2 regions of the Enterococcus sp. DIV0174 genome follow, and region 1 is predicted to be linked to the other one. Evidence: predicted binding sites of a transcription regulator. Region 1 holds the regulator's gene; the other holds the start of a gene.
What was found. Region 1 encodes HrcA, which represses chaperone genes, less so after heat shock. Its sites were predicted from a motif close to TTAGCACTCNNNNNNNNNGAGTGCTAA; they were not measured.

Region 1 (8,048 bases):
GGGAACACCAACTTCATTATCCGCACAACAACTAGATCGTTTGCTAGCAGGCGCTCGTGATATTTTACCTTTTCGAACTGGAAAGGAATTTACTGTTGAAGCGAATCCAGGTGATTTAACGCGAGAAAAACTACAAGTCATGAAAAACTATGGTGTGAACCGTTTATCTATGGGCGTTCAAACGTTTGATAATCGTTTGTTAAAGAAAATTGGCAGAAAGCATACTGCTGAAGATGTATACCAAACAATGTCATTTTTAGAAGCAGAAAACTTTTCCAATGTAAGCATTGATTTGATTTATGCTTTGCCTGGACAAACACTTGAAAATTATCGTGATACACTGGAAAAAGCATTAGCGCTAGATTTACCGCACTATTCTTTATACTCGTTGATTTTGGAAAATAAAACAATGTTCATGAACTGGGTAAGACAAGGTCGATTAGAGTTACCCGATCAAGAAACAGAAACGCAAATGTTCGAGGAAACGATTGAAGCAATGGAACAACATGGCCGTCATCAATATGAAATTAGTAATTTTGGATTGACCGGTCATGAATCACAACATAATCTAATGTACTGGAATAATGACCATTATTTTGGCTTTGGTGCAGGGGCAAGTGGGTATCTTGATCAAACACGTTATCGAAACAAGGGGCCAATCCAGCATTATTTGCGTCCCTTGCGTGAAGGAAATTTACCGATTTTAGAAAAAGAAACGTTATCACGAAACAACCAGATTGAAGAGGAGCTGTTTTTGGGGTTGCGTAAAAAATCCGGAATCAACAAACAACATTTTTATGATCGTTATCAACAAACGATAGAGTCACTCTACCAGTCAACGTTAGATACGTTAGTGAAAGACGACTTGTTGGTGAACACTGAAGAAAGAGTTTATTTAACCCCTAAAGGTACATTTTTAGGGAACGAAGTTTTTGAAAAATTTTTGTTACCAAAAACAGAAATCAATGAATAAAAAATGTTTAAATTTAGTTAAATAAAAAGATAATCACAAATAATTGCGTAGCGAGAAGTCAAACAAACATTGATTTCCCGCTTTTTTTTGAATAAAACTCATCGTTAGCACTCGGGGCGGAAGAGTGCTAAAAAGTGATGTGTTTTTCTTGACAGAAAGAAGACGACTTGTTATATTAGTAAGTGGGTTAGCACTTAGAAGATAGGAGTGCTAATGAGAGGTGATGGAAGATGTTAACACAGCGTCAAAGTGATATTTTGCGTCTGATCATCCAAAACTATACGAGTAGTGGCGTACCCGTTGGTTCCAAAACGCTAATGGCTGAGGGAATTGAAGCAAGTTCAGCGACGATTCGCAACGATATGAAGGCGCTAGAAGAAGACGGGTTGCTGTTAAAAACTCATTCTTCCTCTGGTCGGATTCCATCTGCGGCGGGATATCGTTACTATGTGGATCATTTATTGAAACCAACTCGTGTAACAAATGATGATTTGCAAGTGATTAGGCAGTCTTTAGGAAAAGAATTTCATGAGATTAACGAAATCATTCGTCAGTCTGCTGAAATTTTATCTGAACTGACAAGCTATACGACATTCTCGTTGGGACCAGAAGTGAAAGATCGCCGATTAACTGGTTTCCGAATCGTACCGTTAAACCATCGACAAATTATTGCTATCGTGGTGACGGATAAAGGCAATGTTGAAAGCCAGGTATTTACTCTTCCAGCAAACCTGGGGAGTCAAGATTTAGAAAAAATGGTTCGGCTTGTGAATGACCGCTTGGTGGGTGATCCGCTAATGACGGTTTATCAAAAACTGCGAACAGAGATCCCAATGATCTTACATAAATATTTCCAATCAACGGAAGGTATCTCCTACTTATTTGATGCTGTTTTAGGTCAAGTATTTGAAGATAAGATTTATGTGAGTGGACAAATGAACCTGCTTGATTATGAACCCCATCAAGATTTGAATCAGTTTAAGTCGATGTTTTCTTTAATGAGGGATTCCGACGAGCTTACTCAAATGATTGTTCCGATGGATAGTAATATTCATATTAAGATTGGCTCTGAATTAGGGAATGATCTGCTACAAAATATGAGCATGATTCAAGCAAGTTATGAAATTGATGGACATGGCCGAGGAACAATTGCTTTACTTGGACCAACAAGCATGCCGTATTCACGAATGTTTGGGTTGGTCGATGTCTATCGAAAAGAATTAGCGAATAGACTGGCTGATTACTATCGTTTGCTTGATTTGTCTGGCTCATGATTGTAAGTCCGCATTTCTAAAATTGATAGCAGCTAATCTGATTTTTAATATGAACAATCAAGACAGCTGACTGAATAATGAAAGGAAGACTGTATCGTGAAAGAAAACCAAGAGGAATTAGAAAAAGAATTAAAAGACATCCAGCAAGATTTGGAAGTCGATACAGAAGCTGCGGAAGACTCAGGTGTTTCAGAAGTTGAAGTGGAAAATGTTGAAATCGTCAACTTGAAAGCTGACTTAGAAGAAATGGAAGATAAATTCCTACGCGCCCGAGCTGAAATTGCCAACATGGCAAACCGCGGAAAAAATGAACGTGAACAATTGCAAAAATATCGTTCACAAGATTTAGCTAAAAAATTATTACCTTCAATTGATAACCTAGAGCGAGCGCTAGCAACAGAAGTTTCAGATGAACAAGGTGCTAGCTTGAAAAAAGGTGTCGAAATGGTATTAGAAGGTGTTCGTTTTGCTTTGAAAGAAGAGGGAATTGAAAAAATCCCTGCAAAAGGCGAAACATTTGACCCAATGCTTCACCAAGCAGTCCAAACTGTTCCCGCATCTGATGAGGTGCCGGCAGATACGATTGTGGAAGTTTTGCAAGAAGGATATAAATTACACGATCGCGTATTAAGACCAACAATGGTCATTGTCGCGCAGTAATTCGTGCAACTATAAACTAAATTTTATTTAATGAGGAGACGTTAATATGACTAAAATTATTGGTATTGACTTAGGTACAACAAACTCTGCAGTTGCTGTATTAGAAGGAAACGAAGCAAAAATTATCGCAAATCCAGAAGGAAACCGTACAACACCATCTGTTGTTTCATTTAAAAATGGTGAAATCCAAGTTGGTGAAGTGGCAAAACGTCAAGCTGTAACTAACCCAAACACAATTTCATCAATCAAACGTCACATTGGTGAACCTGGGTATAAAGTAGAAGTTGAAGGAAAATCTTACACACCACAAGAAATTTCTGCAATGATTCTTCAATATATCAAAGGTTTTGCTGAAGATTACTTAGGTGAAAAAGTTGAGAAAGCAGTTATCACTGTTCCTGCATACTTTAACGATGCACAACGTCAAGCAACAAAAGATGCTGGTAAAATTGCTGGTTTGGAAGTGGAACGTATTGTCAACGAACCAACAGCAGCAGCTTTAGCTTATGGCTTAGACAAAACAGACCGTGATGAAAAAATCTTAGTATTTGACCTTGGTGGTGGTACATTTGACGTATCAATCCTTGAATTAGGTGATGGTGTCTTTGATGTATTATCAACAGCTGGTGACAACCATTTAGGTGGGGATGACTTTGATAACAAAATCATTGATTACATGGTTGCTGAATTCAAAAAAGAAAACGGCGTAGACCTTGGTCAAGACAAAATGGCTTTACAACGTTTGAAAGATGCTGCTGAAAAAGCGAAAAAAGATTTGTCAGGTGTTTCAAGCACTCAAATCAGCTTACCATTTATCACAGCTGGCGAAGCAGGACCTTTGCATTTAGAAATGACATTGACTCGTGCAAAATTTGATGAATTAACAGCTGACTTAGTTGAACGTACAAAAATTCCAGTACGCCAAGCATTAAAAGATGCTGGTTTATCACAATCTGAAATTGATGAAGTAATCTTAGTTGGTGGTTCAACTCGTATTCCTGCAGTTGTTGAAGCTGTAAGAAAAGAAACTGGTAAAGAACCAAATAAATCAGTGAACCCTGATGAAGTCGTTGCAATGGGTGCAGCAATCCAAGGTGGGGTCATCACTGGTGATGTAAAAGATGTTGTTTTACTTGACGTAACACCATTATCATTAGGTATCGAAACAATGGGTGGGGTCTTCACTAAGTTGATTGATCGTAATACAACAATCCCAACAAGTAAATCACAAGTATTCTCAACAGCTGCTGATAACCAACCTGCTGTAGATATTCATGTTTTACAAGGTGAACGTCCAATGGCTGCTGATAACAAAACACTAGGAAGATTCCAATTAACTGATATTCCTGCAGCGCCACGTGGTATCCCTCAAATCGAAGTTACTTTTGATATTGATAAAAACGGGATCGTCAATGTATCAGCGAAAGATCTAGGCACTTCAAAAGAACAAAAAATCACAATCAAATCTTCATCAGGTTTATCAGACGATGAAATCGAACGTATGGTAAAAGATGCAGAAGCTAATGCAGAAGCTGACAAAGCTCGTAAAGAAGAAGTTGATCTTCGCAATGATGTAGATGCCTTATTATTCTCAGTTGATAAAACATTGAAAGAATTAGAAGGTAAAGTAGACGCAGAAGAAGTTCAAAAAGCAGAAACAGCTCGCGATGAATTAAAAGCGGCAGTTGAAGCAAATAACATTGAAGAAATGAAAACAAAACGTGATGCTTTGAACGAAATCGTTCAAAACTTAACAGTTAAATTATATGAACAAGCTGCACAACAACAAGCGCAAGAAAATCCTGAAGCAGCACAAGGCGGAGCAGACGATGTCGTTGATGCTGACTTTGAAGAAGTCGACGGCGACGACAAATAATTAGTTCCCTAGTGTGCTAGGAGTAGACTAGAACAGAAAAGTTGGACTTTGATGATAGCTGTAGATTCAGTTGAAGCCATCTTTTCTGAAACGTCTACCTATTCGTAAAAAAGAGAAGGCTATGGGGAAAGTCGATTCGACTTTTTGCCACAGTCTTTTTCTTTTGAAAGAATGCAAGTAGCAGTTTTGGTTTCAACTAAAATGTGATATGATTACAAGCGATGTGAATTTGATGTATTAGAACCAATAGGAGGAAAGCCTATGGCAACGAAACGTGATTATTATGAAGTCCTAGGAATTTCAAAAGGGGCTTCAGAAGATGAAATAAAGAAAGCTTATCGTAAACTTTCTAAGAAATATCATCCTGATATTAACAAAGAAGCAGATGCAGAAGAAAAATTTAAAGAAGTGTCTGAGGCTTATGAAATTTTAAGTGATCCGCAAAAGCGGGCTGCGTATGATCAATATGGTCACGCTGGTACAGATCCAAACTATGGCGCTGGAGGCGGAGGCGGCTTCGGTGGCTTTGGAGGATTCTCTGGAGGCGGAGGTGGCTTCGGTGGTTTTGAAGATATCTTTGATTCTTTCTTTGGCGGAGGCGGAGGTCGTTCAGTTGATCCAACGGCACCTCGTCAAGGAGCTGATTTACAATACACAGTTGATTTGAGTTTTGAGGAAGCAATTTTTGGTATTGAAAAAGAAATCAAATACAACCGGGAAGAAGTTTGTCATACTTGTCATGGGAATGGTGCGAAACCTGGGACGGAACCAATTACATGTCAAAAATGTCATGGTTCAGGAACAATCAATGTTGAACGTCAAACACCATTAGGTCGCGTGATGAGTCGTCAAACATGTGATGTTTGTCATGGAACCGGAAAAGAAATCAAAGAACCATGTCCAACTTGTCACGGCTCTGGTCATGAAAAGAAAGCTCACTCTGTGAAAGTGAATGTACCAGCCGGTGTCGAAGAAGGACAACAAATGCGTTTAGCTGGTCAAGGTGAAGCAGGTGAAAACGGCGGACCATTTGGTGATTTATATGTAGTCTTCCGTGTTGAAGAAAGTAATATTTTTGATCGTGATGGTTCAGAAATCTATTACGAGTTACCATTGAGTTTTGTGCAAGCAGCTTTAGGAGATGAAGTTCAAGTTCCAACTGTTCACGGAGATGTTAAGTTAAAGATCCCAGCAGGAACACAAACTGGAACAAACTTCCGTCTTCGCGGAAAAGGTGCGCCTAAACTACGTGGTGGTGCAACAGGTGACCAACACGTGAAAGTGAAACTGATTACGCCGAAGAACTTAAATGAACAACAAAAAGAAGCGTTACGCTCATTTGCTGAAGCAGGTGGAATGAGAGTCGAAGAACAACAAGAAGATGGTTTTTTCGATAAAATGAAGGACGCTTTTGGCGGAAAAAAGCGTAAATAATAAAACGGTGAAGCTGACAAATGTGTCGCTTCACCGTTTTATTACTTATACGTTCAATGTAGTAAACTCTTTTGGAAATAAGCTGAGTAAAAAAGAACTGCGATGAACGCGTCATTCCTTCAGTAATGAATAGTAAAAGGGATAAAAGAAGAGCTTAGTGACGACTGGCTCTTCTAAAATACAAATCAAAAAAGCATCGTCAAAATCTTATTCAAGATTTTGACGATGCTTTTTCATGGGTTGAAACTGTTTCAGGTTCTTTTGTTAAATATCTAAAACTTTATCTAAAAAGTCTTTTGTACGTTCATTTTGTGGATTTTCAAAAATTTGTTCTGGCGTTCCATCTTCAAGGAAGTTTCCACCGTCAATGAACATGACACGATTGGCAACTTCTTTGGCAAATCCCATTTCGTGAGTAACGATGACCATGGTCATTCCTTGCTTCGCAAGTTTTTTCATGACGTTTAGAACGTCGCCGACCATTTCTGGATCAAGTGCAGAGGTTGGTTCGTCAAAAAGCATGATGTCTGGATTCATTGCTAATGCACGGGCGATCGCAACGCGTTGTTTTTGTCCGCCGGAGAGCATTTCTGGTGACATATCTTTTTTGTCAGCCAAGCCAACTGTATCTAATAGCTTGATTGCTTTCTTTTCTGCTTCTTCGCGAGACTCCTTTTTCAAATCCATTGGCGCAAGAATAATATTTTCTAAAACAGAAAGGTGAGGAAACAAATTGAAATGTTGGAACACCATTCCGATATGCTGACGAACGAGATTGATGTTTGTGTTTTTATCCATTAAGTGAGCGCCGTCGATGATAATATCTCCGTCAGTTGGCTCTTCTAAACGATTTAAACAACGCAGAAAAGTACTTTTTCCTGAACCAGAAGGGCCAATGATACAAACGACATCACCTTCGTTGATTGAGACGTTGATATCGTTCAATACAGTATTGTCACCATATTTTTTTACAAGATGTTCAACTAAGATTTTTTCTGACATCTTACTTCACCTTCTTTTCTAAAACTTTCGCTAATTTTGTTAAAGCGGTAATCAAAACTAAATACATGATTGCAATGATTAGGTAAACGTACGTACTTTGGGTTGTACGGGCAACGATAATTTTACCAGCTTGAAGTAATTCGACAACACCAATTGCAGAGATGATTGTTGTATCCTTCAATGAGATAACGAACTGGTTAACGAATGAAGGGAGCATGATTCGAATTGCTTGTGGCAAGATGATTTTTTGCATCGTTCGATTATAAGATAAACCTAAACTTCTTGAAGCTTCCATTTGTCCGACAGGAACAGCATTGATTCCGCCACGAACGATTTCTGCAATATAAGCACTCGCGTTTAATGTCAATGTAATAACGCCGGCAATGAAATCAGGGATTGTAAATCCAACGATACCAGGTAAGCCAAAGAAAATGAAGAAGGCAAGTACCATCATTGGAATTCCGCGAATCACATCAACGTAAATGGTTGCGATTGTGCGTAACGCACGAATTGGTGAAGCGCTGAATAAGCCGAAAATGACACCAACAACTAATGCTAAAGCAAATGATACCAAAGCAAGTACGATTGTCATCCAGAAACCGCGTAATAGTGGTTTATAATTGTTTTTGATCAAGCCAATGATTGTTGATTCATCTTTGGTTGAATCGGCTGACTCATTTGAAGTAGCTACATACTTGTCGATGATTTTGTCATAAGCTCCTGTACGTTTTAACTCTTTAAGACCTTCATTGAACATTGCTAAAAGTTCTTGATTTTCACCCTTTTTTACTGCAAAGGCATACTTACCACCAGATTCTTTTGCAATCGG
Region 2 (8,048 bases), 1.2 Mb from region 1:
GCAAGCGGAAAGTTTTGGTTAAATAAAATCCAAGCAAACAAGTTGGAAATACTGTTTGCTTGGATTATTTTTATACTTATTAACAACTTTTTCAGTGCAATCAGTTTGTTTCGTTTGTTTCTCCCAAATTAGGGTCTAACTTATTTGCCGCAAGAATAAATGGTGCCCAAATCAATGCTGCTACAAGCAAATTCACAATCGTCAACACAATGGCACGCCAATCTCCAGCAGTCGCTAAGAAACCACTAATAATCGTTGGCATGACCCAGATTACATTGACAACTACAGGTCTTACAAATCCCGCCATCGTTGCGAAGTATGCAATAGTGGCAGTAGCTAAAGGCGCTAAAATAAACGGAATCATTAATAACGGATTTAGTACAACCGGCAAACCAAACATCACTGGTTCATTAATATTGAATAAACCCGGAGCAATACCTAGTTTCCCAACTGTTTTATAATCCGCACGTTTTGATAAGAAAAGAATCATTACAATTAATACTAAAGTCACACCTGCACCACCAGGCCAGACAAAAGCTTCAAAAGAGCCGGCTACCCACTTAAACGGAATTGGCTCATTATTTTGAAAAGCATTCGTATTTTCAACCATAGCAGTTCCATAAAGTGTTTGTAGTACTGGTGACATGATGTTCGTTCCATGAAGCCCAAAGAACCAGAGAACATGAACAAGTAGCACAATGATAAATACTGCGCCGTAGCCCTGTGAAAGATGCATTAAAGGCTTTTGGATTGCTTCAGAAATCCAGTCGATTAAAGGAACACCAGCCGTTTGTTTGAATAAATAGTTAATAATTCCAACAACATACAAGGAAACCACTGCAGGGATGATTGCAGCAAAAGCCTTAGAAACAGCCGGTGGTACAGAGTCCGGCATACGGATAATAATGTTTTTTCGAATTAAAAGAGCAAAAATAATGACTGAAATAAATCCAAAGATCATTGCAGTAAAAAGACCCGATCCACCCATATACTTACCAAAGTTAAAATAACCCCATGCGCCCATCGAGAGCGTTTGGCCACCTTCTGCAGCATCAGAAATAACTCCACCTGCTGTAGTGATCATTGTCGAAGCTTCTTCTGATAACTTCTCTGGTAATGTCAAAACTGCAGTAGCGGCATCCGGTAATCCGATGATAAAAGCGACTAATGAAACAATACTTCCTGACACAGGATCAACTTCATACGCTTTTGCTAAATTTGCGCCTAAAGAAAGTGCAAACACAACTGCCATAATCGCCAATGTTCCATTCCAAATCAATCCATTTACACCAATAACAGGTGTAAAAAAGGTTGTAATTGCATTGCCCTCTCCTAAATAGGTATTAGGAAAATCGCGCATGAAAGCATTGAGCAAAACTGCGATTGCACCAGCCATTGTTGCTGGCATCGTACCAATAAAGGCATCTCGCAAGGCGACTAAATGCTTTTCTGACCCTATTTTTGTTGCCACAGGTAAAATATATTTTTCCATCCACTTCATCAATCCGTCCATCTTCATCCTCCTAAGTTTTAGTTGCATCACCTATAATGTATGCGCATACATTATAATGATATTACAAATATAGCATATATTTTTATATGTGCCTACTAAACAACACAGACGACTATTTTGGGCCATGAAGAAGACGTACTAAACGATTTTTGTTTATTTAGAGTTAATAACTAAGCTAAAGCAACAGAAATTTTTTCTACTTCTTGTAGTTTTTTCTAGTAAGAACAAACAGCAAGCTGTGCAGCCATATGAACGAAGATAAAAATTATTCCTCAGATAATTTTTTAAATCTAATTTAATCGTATTTCTTTTTAAGATGTTGTTTCTCGAAAGAAAATAGGCACAAAAAAGAGGCACACCCCCTTTGAACAGGATGTGCCTCTTTTTTGTTATACTTTCAATTTTTATGAATTGAAAGTAGTGATTACATCATGCCGCCCATCATTGATGGATCCATTGCTGGAGCAGCAGGTGCAGCTGGTTCTGGTTTATCTGCAACAACTGCTTCTGTTGTTAATAACAATGCTGAAACGGAAGCAGCATTTTGCAATGCAGAACGAGTTACTTTTGTTGGATCAACGATTCCGGCTTCCACCATGTTTACCCATTCGCCTGTTGCAGCATTGAACCCAGTACCAAGTTCAACATTTTTCAGTTTATCAACGATTACTGAACCTTCATAGCCAGCATTTTCCGCGATTTGACGAATTGGTTCTTCTAATGCACGAACAACAATCTTAATTCCTGTTGCTACGTCACCTTGGGCTTCTACTGCAGAAACTTTTCCAATAACATTTACCAATGCAGTACCACCACCAGAAACCATGCCTTCTTCTACGGCAGCACGAGTAGCATTCAATGCATCTTCAATACGTAATTTCAATTCTTTTAATTCTGTTTCAGTCGCCGCACCAACTTTGACTACTGCAACACCGCCAGCTAATTTAGCTAGACGCTCTTGTAATTTTTCACGATCAAAGTCAGAAGTTGTTTCAGCAATTTGATTTTTGATCAATTGAACGCGTGCGTCAATTGCTGTTTTATCGCCAGAACCTTCAACGATTGTTGTATTGTCTTTATCAACAACAACTTTTGAAGCATTTCCTAAGTTATCGACAGTTGCGTCTTTTAATTCTAGACCTAGATCATCAGTGATTACTGTACCACCTGTCAAAATAGCGATATCTTCAAGCATCGCTTTACGACGGTCACCAAATCCTGGTGCTTTGACAGCAACTACGTTAAATGTTCCACGAATTTTATTCAATACTAATGTTGGTAATGCTTCGCCATCTACATCATCTGCAATGATTAATAATGGACGAGATTGTTGTAAAATTTGTTCTAATAGAGGCAAGATATCTTGAATATTTGAGATTTTTTTGTCTGTAATCAAGATATATGGATTATCTAAAACAGCTTCCATTTTGTCATTATCAGTAACCATGTATTGTGATAAATATCCACGGTCAAACTGCATTCCTTCAACAACATCTAGTTCTGTTTCGATCCCTTTTGATTCTTCAATTGTGATGACACCGTCATTGCCGACTTTTTCCATTGCATCCGCAATCAAATGACCTACTTGTTCTGAACCAGAAGAAACAGCCGCAACTTGTGCAATTGCTTCTTTTGAATCAACAACTGTTGAAATATTGTGTAATTCTTCTACTGCCGCTTTTGTAGCTAATTCAATTCCGCGACGAATGCCTAAAGGATTAGCGCCGGCTGTTACGTTTTTCAAGCCTTCACGAACGATTGCTTGTGTTAAAACAGTAGCAGTAGTTGTACCATCACCAGCAATATCATTCGTTTTTGAAGCAACTTCAGAAACTAATTTTGCACCCATATTTTCAAAATGATCTTCTAATTCGATTTCTTTTGCAATTGTTACCCCGTCATTAGTAATCAATGGAGATCCATAAGATTTTTCTAAAACAACATTACGGCCTTTTGGACCTAAGGTAACTTTTACTGTATCAGCTAATTTATCTACGCCACGAAGCATTGCTGCGCGTGCGTCTTCTGCGAATTTTAATTCTTTTGCCATGATTGGTTTCACCTCAATAATAAATTTTGTTTATCTTGTTTTACTCAACGATCGCCATGATATCTTTACCTGAAACGATCAAATATTCTTTACCTTCAAATTTCACTTCTGTTCCAGCATACTTTTCAAACATTACTTGATCGCCTTCTTTAACAGCGGCAGGAACTTTTTCACCGTTTTCTAATAAACGGCCTTCACCAACCGCAACGATTCTACCAGTTTGTGGTTTTTCTTTGGCAGAGGAAGCTAAGACGATTCCTCCAACAGTTTTTTCTTCTTCTTTTGCGACTTCGATGATGACGCGGTCACCTAATGGTTTTAACACGATAAATCCCTCCGATAACACGATTTTTAGTTCCGTTAGCACTCTTACCTTTCGAGTGCTAACCTACATTTTTAATAATACTCATTCTGCTCCTTTTTTGCAAGCTTTTTAAATCAAAGAAATCTGATTTTTTATTTTCATTGGCGAACAACTTTCGTATGGTATAATTACCAATAAATCTTGTCTACTAACACAGGTAAGTTATCTTTTATAAGAGCCTGTAAGGAGGAATTTCATGTCATTAAAAAAATATAGTCTACTAAGCATTTTTTGCTACGGTTTAGTCTTTGTTTCACCTGTCCTTTTAAGAATCACAGGTATCGTTACCTCTTCGACTGGTTTGATTTCGGCCATGACTATTACTTATTTACTAGGAGCAGTTTTGCTGCTGTTTTTGTACTTCAAACAAAAGGAACCTTTAACAATAGAGGCAGATGTCCCTAAAGCAAGTGTTCCTGAAATCATTTTACTTGGATTAGGTGGTATTTTGATAGCAATCTTTTTACAAGGTGCGGCTGTCGGAATCGAAACTTTCTTATTTGGTCAAAGCGCTCCATCTGAAAATACGCAAAACATCATCCAAATGATTTTAAAAGCACCCGCATTTATTCTAGCAACGACTATTGGTGCCCCAATCATGGAGGAACTTGTTTTTCGTCGTAGTATTCTAGGACTCGTTAGTCACTACTCGAATTTTTGGGTAGGTGCTGTAATCAGTTCTCTACTTTTTGCTGTTGCACATGCAGATGGTCATCTATTGGTTTACTTTTTCTTAGGTTTCTTCTTTAGTTTATTGTATAAATCAACTGGTCGAATTTGGACTTCAATGATTACACATGTAGGTATGAATACATTGGTCATCGTTGTACAGTTGTTAATCCAAAAATAATTTTTGCTTTCAATTAAAAACTGCGACAAAATCTTAAACGATTTTGTCGCAGTTTTTTTAGCTTAATGTTTCACCGTTTGTGGCAATAACTTCCTTATACCAATCAAACGATTTTTTCTTGCTTCTTGCCAATGTTCCATTTCCTTCGTTGTCCTTATCAACATAGATAAAGCCGTAACGTTTTTTCATTTCTCCTGTCCCGGCAGAAACCAAATCAATGAATCCCCATGGCGTGTAGCCCATTAAATCAATACCATCATATTCAACAGCATCTTTCATTGAAGCAATGTGCTCTCGCAAATACTCAATGCGATAATCATCTTCGACTTGTCCGCTTTCCCCAATCTCATCAATTGCACCAAACCCATTTTCCACAATAAATAATGGTTTTTCGTAACGTTCATTGAACCAGTTCATTGCGTAACGCAAACCCATAGGATCGATTTGCCATCCCCAGTCAGATGCTTTCACATAAGGATTTTCTACTAAGTCTGCTGCTTCATCATAGTCAAAAGTTGGTGCTTTATCATGATCTTTGATTGCAAACGACATATAGTAACTAAAGCCGATATAGTCGACACACCCTACCTTTAAAATACGGGCATCTTCTGCTGTTCGATCTAATTCAAATCCTTTTCGTTTAAAGTACGCATCCATATAACTTGGATAGCGACCTTTACAATGCACGTCAGTAAACCAATAACGTCTTTGCATCGCAACTGTTGCTGCCATCATATCATTAGGACTACATGAGTAACTATAGATTGGCACCATGGCAATCATACAACCAATTTCAAAATCTGGATTAATCCGATGTCCGATTTCTACCGCTTGCGCACTTGCCACTAATTCATAGTGTGCAGCCTGATACATGATTGCTTCGCGATCTTCGCCTTCTTCATAACGAATGCCCGAATTAGTAAATGGTGCAAAATCTTCGTGAAAATTCGCTTGGTTATTGATTTCATTAAAGGTCATCCAGTATTTCACTTTCTCTTGGTAACGAGTGAAACAAGTTTCCGCAAACCGAGTAAAAAATTCAATCATTTTTCGATTTCGCCAACCACCATATTCTTTTACTAAATGATAAGGCATTTCAAAATGGGAAAGCGTGATAACCGGTTCGATCCCATATTTTAGACATTCATCAAATAGGTCATCATAAAATTGTAACCCTGCTTCATTTGGTTCTAATTCATCACCTTTTGGAAAAATTCTGCTCCAGGCAATTGATGTCCGAAAACAATTCAAACCTAATTCAGCAAATAAACGAACATCTTCCTTATAATGATGATAAAAATCAATTGCCTCATGATTAGGATAATAGTTGCCTTCAATCACACCATCTGTGATCTTTCTTGCCACACCGTTTTTTCCAGCAGTCATAACATCAGCAACACTAACACCTTTGCCACCTTCTTGCCAACCACCTTCTAATTGATGGGCTGCTACTGCACCGCCCCATAAAAATCCTTTTCTCAACACGCTCATACGATCGACTCATTTCTCGTTAATTTGTAAAATCGTTTATAAAACTTGTGATTCTTCTAATTGATCTGCTTCTGCAAAAGAAAGATCGTTTTCTTGTGCATAGTTCATTGCATCAATTTTCTTCACGAATGGTAAATAGATAAAGAAACCAATTGCTAAAACAAATGTTTGTAACAACGCCGCTTGCCAGCCACCTACTAAAAATCCTGAAATAATTGGTGGTGTTGTCCATGGTACTTGTACAGCTGTAAACAATGGAACTAATCCTGTATACAAAGCGAAGTAAGTAATCACACCAGAAACAACTGGTGTCGCAATAAATGGAATCGCCATAATCGGGTTCATTACGATTGGTGTTGCAAAAATAATTGGTTCGTTAATGTTAAAGATAGCTGGAGCTAAAGATAAACGTCCAAGCTGTTTGAACTGTGCTGATTTTGCAAAGAAAACCATGAACATCACAACACCAATCGTCATCCCAGCACCTGTTACTGTCATGAATTGGTCTAAGAATTGTTGCGTAACAATATGTCCACCATTTGCAACGGTCAATGCTTTACCAGATTCAAGAATCTCTGTGTTTGCTAATGAGTTTGCTTGTAAGATTGGTCCCATGATCCCACCAACAATTGTTGAACCATGTACTCCAAAGAACCATAAGAATGGAACTAAGAAACCAAGCATCAACGCACCACCAAGTGAATCTGTTACACCTTGCATTGGGCTTTGGATTACTTCATAAATCCATTGAATCATTGTTGTGCTGAAGACTGCATCAAAGAAAATATATACAAGCATTGCAAAGGTAATCAAAACAGCTGCTGGAATCAACGCTGTAAATGAGTTTGCTACGTTATCCGGCACTTGCTCTGGCAATTTGATTCGAATATCTCTTTTTAGGAACCAAGTGTAGCCCCAACCAACAAATAGACCAACCAAGATTGCACTGATCATCCCTTGACCACCAGTCCAACCTTTATCAATTACGTTACCAATTACAACACCAGATTCTGCATCCGTCACATCTGAACGCATCGTTAGTAAAAAGATAACCAATGCAATCATCCCTGCTGGTAGCCCTTCAAAGCCTTCATCTTTGACGTAAGAATAAGCAATCCCAACTACTGCAAAAATTGCCATAATAGCAAATGAAGCACCATACGCTTGGTTAAAATAAACTGCGAGTCCAGAATTGTTGACCCATTCTGAAACTGCTGTGACGGGGAAGTTAGCAAGTAGTAAGAAAACCGAGCCAACAATTGTGAACGGCATTGTGTATAACATCCCATTACGTAACGCAGTAATAGGTTTCGTATTAACAAATTTTAAAACCGGAGGTAAAACTTTCTCATTAATCCATTCATTCATAATACTTCTCTCCTTATCCAGTTAAATTAAAAAAATCATCCAATAAAAAATAAGTGCATTTCATCCAATAAATCCTATTCTATACTCCTTTCTTTTTTTGTATCCGTTTACATATATAACTATAACTAACCTGTACAAAGAAAAAAAGAGCTTAGCCTTCTGAAGGAACATGTTCCAACAAAAAAAACAGGCTAATGCGCTCTTTCTATTTCTTGACTCGCTTTTTGCGCTAACATTTCTAATAAAGTCACCACCGGAACTTGTGTTGTCAGGTTTAGCGATTCCTCTTTTCCTCTTGTTTCTGGCATATAATAAGACAAATTATAGTCTGCCAAACGAGCAATCGTCGAGGTTTCATCATTTGTAATACTAAGAACTTTTGCACCGTAGCGTTTAAAATCCTCTGTTTTTT

Region 2: the regulator HrcA is predicted to act here: its motif matches at 3,924-3,950, upstream of groES (co-chaperone GroES).

The regions. Positions count from the first base shown of each region.
Region 1 covers NZ_CP172881.1:1,069,176-1,077,223, forward strand. Annotated here, with positions in the region: gene hemW (radical SAM family heme chaperone HemW) at 1-973, shown strand, start outside; gene hrcA (heat-inducible transcriptional repressor HrcA) at 1,204-2,247, shown strand; gene grpE (nucleotide exchange factor GrpE) at 2,344-2,907, shown strand; gene dnaK (molecular chaperone DnaK) at 2,954-4,783, shown strand; gene dnaJ (molecular chaperone DnaJ) at 5,045-6,217, shown strand; gene IGJ93_RS05295 (amino acid ABC transporter ATP-binding protein) at 6,482-7,219, opposite strand; gene IGJ93_RS05300 (amino acid ABC transporter substrate-binding protein/permease) at 7,221-8,048, opposite strand, start outside.
Region 2 covers NZ_CP172881.1:2,294,754-2,302,801, forward strand. Annotated here, with positions in the region: gene IGJ93_RS10975 (PTS sugar transporter subunit IIC) at 101-1,513, opposite strand; gene groL (chaperonin GroEL) at 1,938-3,563, opposite strand; gene groES (co-chaperone GroES) at 3,604-3,888, opposite strand; gene IGJ93_RS10990 (CPBP family intramembrane glutamic endopeptidase) at 4,124-4,777, shown strand; gene IGJ93_RS10995 (6-phospho-beta-glucosidase) at 4,835-6,268, opposite strand; gene IGJ93_RS11000 (PTS sugar transporter subunit IIC) at 6,305-7,636, opposite strand; gene IGJ93_RS11005 (MurR/RpiR family transcriptional regulator) at 7,828-8,048, opposite strand, start outside.